4 regions of the Guyparkeria halopsychrophila genome follow, and region 2 is predicted to be linked to each of the others. Evidence: predicted binding sites of a transcription regulator. Region 2 holds the regulator's gene; each other region holds the start of a gene.
The links. Region 2 encodes FliA, which starts transcription of late flagellar genes. Its sites were predicted from a motif close to GCTAAAGTTNNNNNNNNNNCNGCCGATA; they were not measured.

Region 1 (2,944 bases), on a different contig from region 2:
ATGCCGACGCCTCGGTGCGCGGCCTGTCCGGGGGTGAGCGGCGCCGCGTCCTGCTCGGCCAGGCACTGGTGCTCGATCCCGAGCTGTTGCTGCTCGACGAACCCACCAACCACCTCGACATCGCGGGGATCGAATGGCTGGAGGATCTGGTGCGCAATTTCACCGGCGCCGTGGTCTTCATCACCCACGATCGCGCCTTCCTCAAGCGGTTGGCCAACGGCATCATCGAGCTCGACCGGGGTAACCTGACCAGCTGGCCGGGGGACTACGACAACTACCTGCGCCGGGTCGAGGAACGCGCCAATGCCGAGGCGCAGGAGAACGCGCGCTTCGACAAGACGCTCGCCCAGGAAGAAGTCTGGATCCGCCAGGGGGTCAAGGCACGCCGCACCCGCAACGAGGGGCGTGTCCGCAACCTGGAAAAACTGCGGGCCGAGCGCGCCGCCCGACGCGACAAGGCCGGACGCGTGGCCCTGTCGACCGACTCCGGCCGCACCTCCGGCAAGATCATCGCCGAGATAAAGGACGCCAGCGTGTCCTTCGGCGACAAGACCGTCATCCGCGATCTGTCCACCACGATCCTGCGGGGCGACCGGGTGGGGCTGGTCGGCCCCAACGGCGCCGGCAAATCCACCCTGATCAAGCTGATCCTCGGCCAGATCGAGCCGACCTCGGGCAGCATCAAGCGCGGCACGCAGTTGGAGATTGCCTACTTCGACCAGCACCGTGCCCAGTTGCGCGACAACTGGACTGCCATCGAGAACCTCTGCGACGGGGGCGACCGCCTTGACGTGGGGGGCAGCAACGTCCACGGCATCGGCTATCTGCAACAGTTCCTGTTCACGCCGGAACGGGCCCGCACCCGGGTGGAACTGCTTTCCGGCGGTGAGCGCAACCGCCTGCTGCTGGCCAAGCTGTTCGCCAAGCCGGCCAACCTGCTGGTGCTCGACGAACCCACCAACGATCTCGACCTCGAGACCCTCGAGGTGCTCGAGCAGGCACTGGCCGACTACGAGGGCACCCTGCTGCTGGTCAGCCACGACCGGGCGTTCCTCGACAACGTCGTCACCGGCCTGCTGGTCTTCAAGGGTGATGGCGAGATCGAGGACGTCATCGGCGGCTACGAGGACTACCTCGATCAGGTCGCGCAAGACTCGGCACGATCAAACGCTGCCGCCACGACGGCCCAGAAAGGCACACCGAAGGCCGGAGCGAACGGGAAACCGGGCGCAGACAAGCCGAAAAAGGCGAAAAAGCGCTCCTACAAGGTCCAGCGCGAGCTCGACGCCCTGCCCGCCCGCATCGAGGCGCTCGAGTCCGAACAGGCCGAGCTGCAGACCACCATCAACGACCCCGGCTTCTACCAGCGCGATCCGACCGAGATCGAGCGCACGCTCGCCCGTGTCACCGAGCTCGAATCCGAACTGGAAACCGTCCTCAATCGCTGGATGGAGCTGGAAGGCGACTGATCCGCCGGGAAACCCGGCACGCCTCACCTGCACCGCTGTTCCCGCCGCTTGCTGCCGACACGCCGGCACGTTCCGGCGGGACAGGCTCGCGCCAACGACCACCGCAAGCGCGCGAGCTCGACTGGACGCCATACCCGCCTTCCGATAGCCTCCCCGACCTTTTGGGATACTCCAGCCATGCCGGTCGCCCCATGCATGGGTACCGCCCTGTCTTGTGGCCGGCCCATTACCCCGTAAATCGGTAAGGCTAAAGATTCCGGTCGGCCGGCCGATGTCATGAATCCCGATTCATTTGCCTTCCCAGAACCAGCACACGCGGAGCCAACGCATGCCAGCCCTGTTCAAGAACCTGACCATCGGTGCCCGACTCGCCCTCGGATTTGCCCTGGTCATTGTTTTCATCGCGGCCCTGATCATTCCCCTGGTGATCACCGAGTTCTCTGCCACGATCAAGCAGGCGCAGCAACGCGAACTTAGAGAGCTGTTCGAGAGCGCGCAGGCGGAAATCGGTGCCGAGGGCCGACTGGCCGAGGCGCTGAGCGTGGCCATTTCCCGCATCCCGGACGTCGGGCAGGCCATGGCCGAGCGCGATCGCGAGCGACTCGCCGCAATGACCCAGCCGATCTTCCCGCCGCTCAAGGAAAACTTTGGCGCACGCCAGTTTCACTTCCACCTGGCACCCGCCGTGTCGTTCTTCCGCGCCCACAAGCCGGCAAAGTTCGGAGACGACCTCTCCGGCTTTCGCAAGACCGTCCTGGCGACCAACAATGAACGCAAACGCGTCCACGGGCTGGAGCGCGGCGTAGCGGGTCTCGGCATGCGCGGCATCTCGCCGATCAGCTACCAGGGCGAGCACCAGGGGAGTGTCGAGTTCGGCATGAGTTTCGGTCAGCCCTTCTTCGACAAGTTCAAGAATGGCTACGGCGTCGACATCGGCCTGTACCTTGAGACCGACGGCGGCAACTTCGAGGCGTTCGGCTCGACCCTCCGCTCACCCGGCTCGCTCGATGCCGAGCAATTGCGTGCCGCTCAGCGCGACACCACGATCTGGGAGCACATGCTCGGGGAGACACCGATGGTGACCTACGCGCACACCATCGCGGATTTCTCCGGTGAGCCGGTGGGCGTGCTTGCGGTGAGCATGGATCGCAGCGAGTACGTAACGCTCCAGGCCGCGGCACGCAACAAGGTCATCTCGGTGATGGCCGTGGCGATCGCGATTGCCGCCATTATTGGCTTTCTGATCACCCGCAGCATCACTCGCCCGCTGCGCCGCACCGTTCGTGCGATGGACGACATCGCCGCCGGTGACGGCGATCTCACCCAGACGCTCGACGAGAGCGGCCGCGATGAGATTGCCGACCTGTCGGCCGCCTTCAATCGCTTTGCCGGCAAGATGCGCGATTCAATTCACGAGGTCGCCAATTCCACCGGCCAGCTCTCCGCCTCGGCCGAGGAGCTCTCGCAGATCACTG
Region 2 (2,944 bases):
GCGGCCGATCTGATCAAGCAGGCCCTGGAAATGGGCCAGTCACAACTCGAACACACCGACCGGGATGATCCGCTGTGGATGCTCAATCAAGCCGGATGACAACCCAGCCCGCCATTAGCGGCCACGACCAGGCCGACGGGGCGCGCCACGCCAATGCCAATCGCCCGGTGCGGGTGATCGCCGTGACCAGCGGCAAGGGTGGCGTGGGCAAGACCAATGTCTCGGTCAATCTGTCCGTGGCACTCGCGCGCAGCGGCGAGCGGGTGGTGCTGATGGATGCCGACCTGGGACTCGGGAACGTCGACGTTCTGCTTGGTCTACAGTCGCGGGGCAATTTGTCCCATGTGCTTGCCGGCAAGGCGACCCTCGACGAAATCATGCTCGAAGGCCCCGAGGGCATCGGCATCCTGCCGGCGGCCAGCGGGGTGGCCAGCATGGCCGGCCTGACGGCCGCCGAGAACGCCGGGCTGATCTCGGCCTTCTCCGGCCTGCGCTGGCCGGTCGACACCCTGGTGGTCGACTCGGCCGCGGGCATCGCCGACTCGGTGGTGCGCTTCGCCGAGGCCGCCAGCGAGGTCGTGGTGGTGGTCTGTGACGAGCCGGCCTCGATCACCGATGCCTACGCAGTCATCAAGGTGCTCTCGCGCGAACATGACGTGACCCGCTTCCACGTGGTGGCCAACATGGTGCGTGATGCCGCCGAAGGGCGACGTCTGTTCGAGAAGCTTTCGGTGGCCGCCAAGCGATTCCTCGACGTGACGCTCACCCACATGGGGTCGGTGCCGTTCGACGATTACCTGCGTCGGGCCGTGCAGCGTCAGAAGACCGTCGTTCAGCTTTACGGCGGTGCCAAGTCGACCCAGGCATTCACGGCGATGGCGGACAAGGTCAACCAGTGGCCGGTGCCACGCGGGCCGAAGGGGCAGTTGCAGTTTTTCGTCGAGCGACTGGTGAACAACGCCGAGCTGGACCCCGAGAACCTGTTATGAATGCACGCGCCATGTATCAGAACGTTCAGGCCGGATCGACCGAGGCCCTGGTGGCCAAGCACGCTGATCTGGTCAAGCGGGTGGCCTTTCACCTGCTCGGGCGTCTGCCCTCCCACGTCCAGGCCGAGGATCTGATTCAGGCGGGCATGGTCGGGCTGCTCGATGCCGCCCGCCTGTTCGATGGCGACAAGGGCGCTTCGTTCGAGACCTACGCCGGCTTGCGCATTCGCGGCGCGATGCTCGACGAGGTGCGCCGCAACGACTGGGCACCGCGCTCGGTCTACCGTCGCCAGCGGGAAATCGCGCAGACGGTAGCCGCCATCGAGTCCGACACCGGTCGCGAGGCCCGAGATGCCGAGGTCTGTGAGCGCATGGGCATCACCCTCGACGAATACCACGCCGCCATCAGCGATTCCTCCTCGGTGCACGTGGGCTCGCTGGATCACGGTGGCGAGGGGGAAAACGAGACCTTCGACATCGCCGATCTCAACAGCCAGCAACCCGACGAGGCACTGGCCGAGGGGCATTTTCAGCGCGACCTGGCCGGTTGCATCGATGAACTACCCGAGCGGGAAAGACTGGTGATGTCCCTGTACTATGTCGAGGAACTCAATCAGAAAGAGATCGGCGCGGTGCTCGGCGTGAGTGAATCGCGCGTCTGCCAGATTCACAACAAGGCGATCATGCGGCTCAAGACCGCGATGAACGCCTGGAAATAGCAGGTCGGGTGCGGAAAGGGCTCAATCTTTTCCGGTTGGCGCCGATAGAACCTCATACCCACGTTCGAACAAGGCAATCTGCCTGGTACTGACACACGATCCCAGGGGCGAAAATGGACCGAAACATGAAGATCCTCGTGGTTGACGACTTCTCCACGATGCGTCGGATCATCAAGAACCTCCTCAAGGAGCTTGGCTTCACGAACCTCGAGGAGGCCGACGATGGCCAGACGGCATTGCCACTGCTCAAGCAGGGCAATTTCGATTTCCTCGTGACCGACTGGAACATGCCGGGAATGACCGGCATCGACCTGTTGCGGGCGGTCCGTGCCGACCCGGAGCTCGTCAGTCTGCCGGTGCTCATGGTGACCGCCGAGGCCAAGCGCGAGCAGATCGTGCTCGCCGCCCAGGAGGGCGTGAACGGCTACATCGTCAAGCCGTTCAACGGGGCCACGCTCAAGGCCAAGATCGACAAGATCTTCGAACGCGTCGAATCATAGGGGCGCGGAATGACTCAAGCACGAGAGCATGAATTTCAGCCGGTGGTCGGCCGTGAGAAGCGATTGGCCGACGCCCGCGCCTTGGTCGAGGCGATCGAGAACGAGGACACGCCGGCAGAGGCCCAGCTGATCGGTGAGCTCACCGCCGCCTACTCGGGCAACATCTTCGACGAGGTCGGTCGGATGACGCGCGAGGTCCACGACACCCTCAAGAGCTTTGCCGAGGACGAACGGCTCGGGGTGCTGGCCGAGGACGAGATGCCGGACGCGCGGGACCGCCTGCGCTACGTGATCACCCTGACCGAACAGGCCGCGACCCGCACCTTGTCGATCACCGAGGACGCCACGCCTACGGCCGAGCAGATCGTCGATCGCTCGCAGCGTCTCAAGGACGAACTGGCTAAAGTCGCCGCCAGCGAAGCCGATAACGCTCGCCTGGGGGGAGTGGTCGAGTCGATGTCCCGCTACCTGGACTCGGCCACGACCTGTGGCGAGCGACTCAAGGGTCAGCTCACCGAGATCATGATGGCCCAGGAGTTCCAGGATCTGTCCGGTCAGCTCCTGATGCGGGTGATCGACCTGCTCGAGCAGCTTGAGGAAAAGTTGGTCGGGCTGTTGCAGATTACCGCCCCGGTTCGTGGCGCCAAGGCAGAAGACGGCAAGTCGGCCCCGGCCGAGCGTGCCGAGGATGGCGTCGGGCCGCAACTGCCCAGCGCCGGCGACAACGTGGTCAAGA
Region 3 (2,944 bases), on a different contig from region 2:
CGCCGCGCGCGGCCAGCGTCTGGGCGATGGCGGTGCCCAGCGCGCCCGTCGCGCCATTGATCAGCACGACCTGGCCGGCGAACGAGGTGTCAGTCGACGAATCGGCGGCCGTTTTGGAGGAAGGGGAGTCGGTCATCGGGATGTCTCGGGAGTGTGAGCCCGTGATGGTTGGGCTGTAGGATCGGGGCCGGGTTCGTTTGGGTTACCAGGAGGCACGCCAGGCAAGCCACCAGCAGCGCACGGGGCTGATCTCATGACGTGCGCCGGTAAGCTCGGCGGGCGTCTCCTGCATCAGGCGCAGATGCTCGCGGTCGATGGCACGCAGGATGCGAAACAGGCGGGGCGGCCGACCGTTTGCCTGCCAGTCATCCAGGCCGTCGCGAATCCTGGCGAGTTCCTCGCGAAACAGCGCCTCGCGCGCCGCTGGCGCGGGTTCGCGGTAAAGATCGGCCTCGTCCAGCCCGAAACGATTCAGGGTGTCTTGCGGCAGGTAGACGCGTCCGTCGCGTGCGTGACGCCCCAGCAGCCGGGCCCGGTCGAGCCGGCCGTGCCAGCGCCCCAGTCGGGCGGCGGCCTCGATCTGCTCGACGGGCAGCTCCAGCAGCCGGCCGTACAGGGCGAACAGACTGGCGTAACGCGCGTCGAGAAAGGCCTCGAGGTCCGCTTCGGTGGCAAAGCCTTCGTATTCGAGTTCGATGCGTGCCGCGCCCAGCCGCTCTTCCAGTCGGGCGATCAGCGGTGAGTCCTCGCGCCGCGCTTGCTCGCCCAGCCCGATCTCGTCCAGCCCCGCGGCCAGAGACTGAATTACCGGGTGCTCGGCTCGGCCCTTGGTCATGCCGAGTAGTGCCTCGCGCCACCAGTCGAGCTTGGCCATGGCCACCTGCGGCTCGCTGACGGTCTCCGGAATCTCGGCCAGCGACACATCCAGCGCGCGCAGGGCCGTGACCGCCCGCTGTCGGGCGGGGGACAACTTGAGGCTGGCCAACCGGAAGGCACTGCCCACCGGGCGGGCGAGACGCTCGCATTCGGCGGCCGCCAGATGGGGGTCGACCGCCGGGCTGGGGGATTCTGCATTCATGGGCACGGATTCTACCAGTTCCGTCGGGGCCCAGCCGGGGATCGGATCGCCGTCGGCCCTCAAGAAATCGCCCGCCCGACCGATATACAAGCGAGCGTGAATCCTTTCCCGCCATCCACTTCAAGCAAGGTGCTATCCACCATGAGTCAGCCCAGCATCCTGCGTCGCCTGAAATGGTCCTTTGTCGGCATGGGCGTCGTCATGGGGGCGATCTTCCCGGTGTTCGCTTCATTCTTCGTTGAGTTTCGCGATGGCATGCTGGGCTGGTTCGTGGTCGGTTGCCTCGGCGCCGGGTTGACCGTGGGGTTCGTCAACTACGGGCTCGCGCACCTGATCCTGCTGCGGCGAATGGGGGCACTCGCGCGCCTGGCTGGTGCCGTCCGCGACGGCAATCTCACCGAGAAGTGCCAGATCGTCAGCCATGACTCGCTCGGTGAGATCGTGACCAGCGTCAACGGCATGATCGATCAGTTGCATGTGCAGATGGGGGATCTGAATCGCAGCAGTGATTCGCTGTCCTCGGCCGCCGGTAGTCTCGATGAAAGCGTGTCGAGCGTGATGTCGGCGCAGGGTCGGGTCCAGGCGCAGCGCGAGCGCACCCTGGGCGAGGCCCACGAGGTGGCCAACGGCGGCGCGCGGTTGGTCGAGGCGATTCATGAGGCCGGGCAGCAGGCCGGTGAGCTGCAGTCGCGCGCCGAGCAGACCCGTGGCCAGGTCGGCGAGAGCGTGGCCTCGATCAGCCGCTCGCAGGAGCGCGTCGAGGAAACCGCCGCGTTGATCACCTCGTTGGTGGCCGCCCGTGACCGGATCAGCGGGATGACCGCGACCATCAACGCGGTCGCCCAGCAGACCAACCTGCTCGCCCTGAATGCCGCGATCGAGTCGGCCCGTGCCGGCGAGCACGGGCGCGGGTTTGCCGTGGTCGCCGACGAGGTGCGCAAGCTCGCCGGTCGCAGTGGCGAGGCCGCCCAGGAGATCGGTCTGGTGATGGAAACACTGGGGCGCGACGTCACCGCCGCCGACGAGAAGATGCAGGAGGCCAGCCGCTACTCCTCGGATGCCGAGCGGTCGTTGCAGACCGCCTCGGGCGGGCTGTCCGAGATGCTCAAATCGGTGGCCGACACGGTCAATCTCACCGAGGAGGCGGCCAGCCACGGCCAACGCCACCAGACGGCGATCGAGCAACTCACCGCCGATCTCAACTCGCTGATTGAGGTGGTCGAACGCAATGGCGAAACCATGCAGTCGGCCAACGCGGCCGTCGAATCGGTCAATCGTGAGGCCGATCGCCTGGCGAGCCAGGTCGCGCGTTTTCGTCTTTGACCGCTGACTGCGGCGGGTTCAGCCGCGGCCGGTAAGCACTCGCCAAGCGACGCGCATCGCCGCCATCGCCTGAGCCACGGGCGTGCGGCTGGCCTTTGTCTCGAACCAGAGAGAGGGATCGACCTGCCGCTCGCGCAGGATCTGTTCGACCCGCACGATTGTCAGCCGGTAACGCCAGCCCTGCCGCCACGGGCGCCCCAGCGGGGCCGCGCCCTGCAGGACGCCGCGGATGCGTCCGGCGAAGCGTTCGTTGAAGCGCCGGAAGGCAAAGTCGACCCGCTGTTCATTCCAGTGGGCCTCGGTCACCCCCAGTTGTACCAGTTCGTCGGCGGGCAGCCGCATGGCGTGCCCGGCCTGGCGATCGGCCGGGGCGTCCAGCCAGCCGTCGACCAGCAGGACCGCCGTGATCAATCCGTCAATGCGCGCCTGGTCGGCCGAGGAAATGGACTCAAACCAGGGCGGGCGGAAAGCGGCAAGACGGTTGCGGTAGAACGCGATCAGGTCGCCCATGTCCTCGGGTGCCTTGACCGGCGCCAGCGGCGC
Region 4 (2,944 bases), on a different contig from region 2:
GGCATCGATGCATTGCTGAAAATAGCCCTGCCGGTAAAGCAGGCCCACGCCCACCAGCGGTAGACCGAGGTCCGATGCCGCCTTGCAATGATCCCCCGCCAGAATCCCCAGCCCGCCGGAATAGATGGGCAGCGACTCGTGGAAGCCGAACTCCGCGCAGAAATAGGCCACCGTCTCCTGCGGATCGATCACCGGCTCGAGCACGTCCATGCGCGCATCGGAGCAATGCACCTCGAACTCGCGCCAGACCGCCGCCAGTTCCGCCAGAAACGCCGAATCGCCCGCCGCCTGGTCCAGCCGCGCCTGCGGCACCAGTTGCAGAAACCGCACGGGATTGCCCTCCACCTGCGCCCAGGTGTCCGCATCGATGCGGTCAAACAGATCCCGCACCGCCCGCGACCGGCTGTAATACAGATTGCCGGCCAGCTCGTTTAATCGGGAGAGCGCTGGCGGCAGGGAAGGACGGAGTTCCAGATGGTGCATGGTGGGCATGTCAGGGGCTCGAGGGAATGAGCTCACGAGTGTAAGGGTGAATCATGTCGGTGGTGTAACAGGAAGGTTGTCGACTAAGGTGGCAGTGGCAGTGGCAGTGGCAGTGGCAGTGGCAGTGGCAGTGCCGGGCCCCTGGAGGCGTCACCAACCGGTTTGGGCTCGCGCACGCCCAATCGTCATTCCCGCGAACGCGGGAATCCAGCGTCCGCAGCCACAACCGGCCTCGGTTGGCAGCAGCGTAGAAGACGCCTCATGACGTATGCCAGGAGAGTCGGCCCTATCGGCTCCGTCGAACCTGTCATGGATTCCCGCTTCCGCGGGAATGACGTCGGAGTTCCGAGTGGCGGGTGCTGCCACCGGTCAGCTCAACCCTCTCCCGGACTGCTTGATTGCGTGCTGCCCACCCCACGGCCTCGTCGTTCCCGCGAAAGCGGGAACCCAGAAATCGAAGCCACCCGCGCCCACCGGCAACCCCAACACCGACAGAGCCCAACACCCCCCCCCTGGCATCACCACCCACCCCGTCATACACTCGGCCACAACGCCCCAGCACGCCTCCCAACCGCCAAGCAAAAAAAATTTCGCCCAAGGCCTAAAGGTCTGATCAGCCACGCCGATAAGGGAACCGTAACCAAGAGAAAACGCCCCAAGATCGGGGCCCGTCTGTAAAGAGGAGACGACATCATGGTAATGGGCGTAAACACGAACATCATGGCGCTGAACGCGCAAAACCAGCTGAGCTCGAGCCAGAGCGAGATGAAAGGCGCGATGGAGCGTCTCTCCTCCGGCCTGCGCATCAACAGCGCGGCGGACGACGCGGCCGGTCTGGCCATCTCCGAGCGACTGACTTCGCAGATCAACGGCCTGAACCAGGCAACGCGTAATGCCAACGACGGCATCTCCATCGCGCAGACCGCCGAAGGCGCCATGCAGGAATCCACCAACATCCTGCAGCGGATGCGTGAGCTGTCCATCCAGTCCGCCAACGGTTCCAACTCGTCTTCCGACCGCGCTGCCCTGCAAAAGGAAGTGTCGGCCCTTCAGGACGAACTGACCCGTATCGCCGACACCACCGCCTTCGGTACCCAGAAGCTGCTCGACGGCACCTTCGGTTCGCAGGCGCTGCAGGTCGGTGCCGAGGCCAACCAGACCATCGATATCTCGCTGCGCAATGTGTCGGCCAGCTCAATCGGTGGTCAACGCATTGATGGTGAGGGCACTACCGCCGGGACGACCGTCGCTGGCGCCACGAACGACATCACTGCCGGCACCGTCACTATCACCAACTCGTCTTCCTTGCAGGTTGCGAACGTCGATTTGGCTGCCGCTGACGAGGCGAACGACATCGCCTCCGCGATCAATGCCGTTTCCAGCGACACCGGGGTGAACGCAACTGCCTACACCGAGGTGGAAATCGCCTCTGATTACGCAGAAGCAATCGACGCTGGTTCGATCAGCACCGATCAGGGAACGACCGATTTGGTCGGCGTCTCCAGTGCGCAGGAATTGGTGGACACCATCAATGCCGACAGTTCGAACACCGGCCTGAGTGCCTCGATCGACGCGGAGTCAGGCAATGTGCGGGTCGCCTCCAGCGAGGGCCTGGACATCAGTACCTCGTCTTTCTCTTATGCCACCGCAGGCTCCACAGCCACCACGGTTGACTCGGTCGTCAACGGCACAGCGGATACGACCAATCTGACCACCGTAGGCGCTGCCACTACCACCATGGGGACGGTGCAGCTGGATTCGACGGATTCCTTTACCGCCACAGGTGGTCCCACTGCGGAGGTCTTCTCCGGCACGGCCTCTACCCTGAACGCGGTAGATAACGTCGACATCGGCACGGCCGACGGTGCCCAGAGCGCCATCTCCGTCATCGACGGGGCGTTGGCCTCGATCAACTCCTCGCGGGCTGATCTGGGTGCGATCCAGAACCGGCTGGACTCCACGATCTCCAACCTGAACAATATCTCGGAGAACGCCACTGCGGCTCGCTCCCAGATCCAGGATGCGGATTTCGCCCAGGAGACCTCCAACCTGAGCCGCTCGCAGATCCTGCAGCAGGCCGGCACCGCGATGCTCTCGCAGGCCAACGCGGCCCAGCAGAACGTACTGAGCCTGCTCGGCTAATCCGGGCTAACGAGATGACGCCCAGCGGACGGGCGTCATCACTTTGCATATAAGGGGGTGGCATTATGAGCGACATCAGTGCCTCGAATGCCTTTGGCAAGATGCCAAGCCTTTATGCGGCGACCGCTCGCACGGCCCAGGGCCCAGCCCCGGGTGGCGAGCGGTCTGTCGAATCCGGGCGACAGGTCAATGTCGAGGCCGCAAACTCCCAGGGGGGCAAGAATGCCTCGTTGGGCGCGGCCGAGACGGCGTCGTCGGGCCTGGACCGGGAGGCGCTCGAGCAGAAGCTCGATGAGCTTTCCGAGATAGTCCAGGGCCA

Region 1: ABGV18_RS04865 (methyl-accepting chemotaxis protein) is a predicted target of FliA. The motif match lies at 1,716-1,743, and genes of this name have one in related genera.
Region 3: ABGV18_RS06890 (methyl-accepting chemotaxis protein) is a predicted target of FliA. The motif match lies at 1,136-1,163, and genes of this name have one in related genera.
Region 4: ABGV18_RS06790 (flagellin N-terminal helical domain-containing protein) is a predicted target of FliA. The motif match lies at 1,084-1,111, and genes of this name have one in related genera.

The regions. Positions count from the first base shown of each region.
Region 1 is NZ_JBDODP010000008.1:18,257-21,200, reverse strand. It holds gene ABGV18_RS04870 (ATP-binding cassette domain-containing protein) at 1-1,469, shown strand, start outside; gene ABGV18_RS04865 (methyl-accepting chemotaxis protein) at 1,798-2,944, shown strand, end outside.
Region 2 is NZ_JBDODP010000002.1:39,563-42,506, forward strand. It holds gene flhF (flagellar biosynthesis protein FlhF) at 1-99, shown strand, start outside; gene ABGV18_RS01185 (P-loop NTPase) at 96-989, shown strand; gene ABGV18_RS01190 (RNA polymerase sigma factor FliA) at 986-1,708, shown strand; gene ABGV18_RS01195 (chemotaxis response regulator CheY) at 1,822-2,208, shown strand; gene ABGV18_RS01200 (protein phosphatase CheZ) at 2,218-2,944, shown strand, end outside.
Region 3 is NZ_JBDODP010000012.1:65,956-68,899, forward strand. It holds gene ABGV18_RS06880 (SDR family NAD(P)-dependent oxidoreductase) at 1-136, opposite strand, end outside; gene ABGV18_RS06885 (squalene/phytoene synthase family protein) at 203-1,078, opposite strand; gene ABGV18_RS06890 (methyl-accepting chemotaxis protein) at 1,220-2,401, shown strand; gene ABGV18_RS06895 (hypothetical protein) at 2,420-2,944, opposite strand, start outside.
Region 4 is NZ_JBDODP010000012.1:44,627-47,570, forward strand. It holds gene glgP (alpha-glucan family phosphorylase) at 1-492, opposite strand, end outside; gene ABGV18_RS06790 (flagellin N-terminal helical domain-containing protein) at 1,183-2,625, shown strand; gene ABGV18_RS06795 (flagellar protein FlaG) at 2,691-2,944, shown strand, end outside.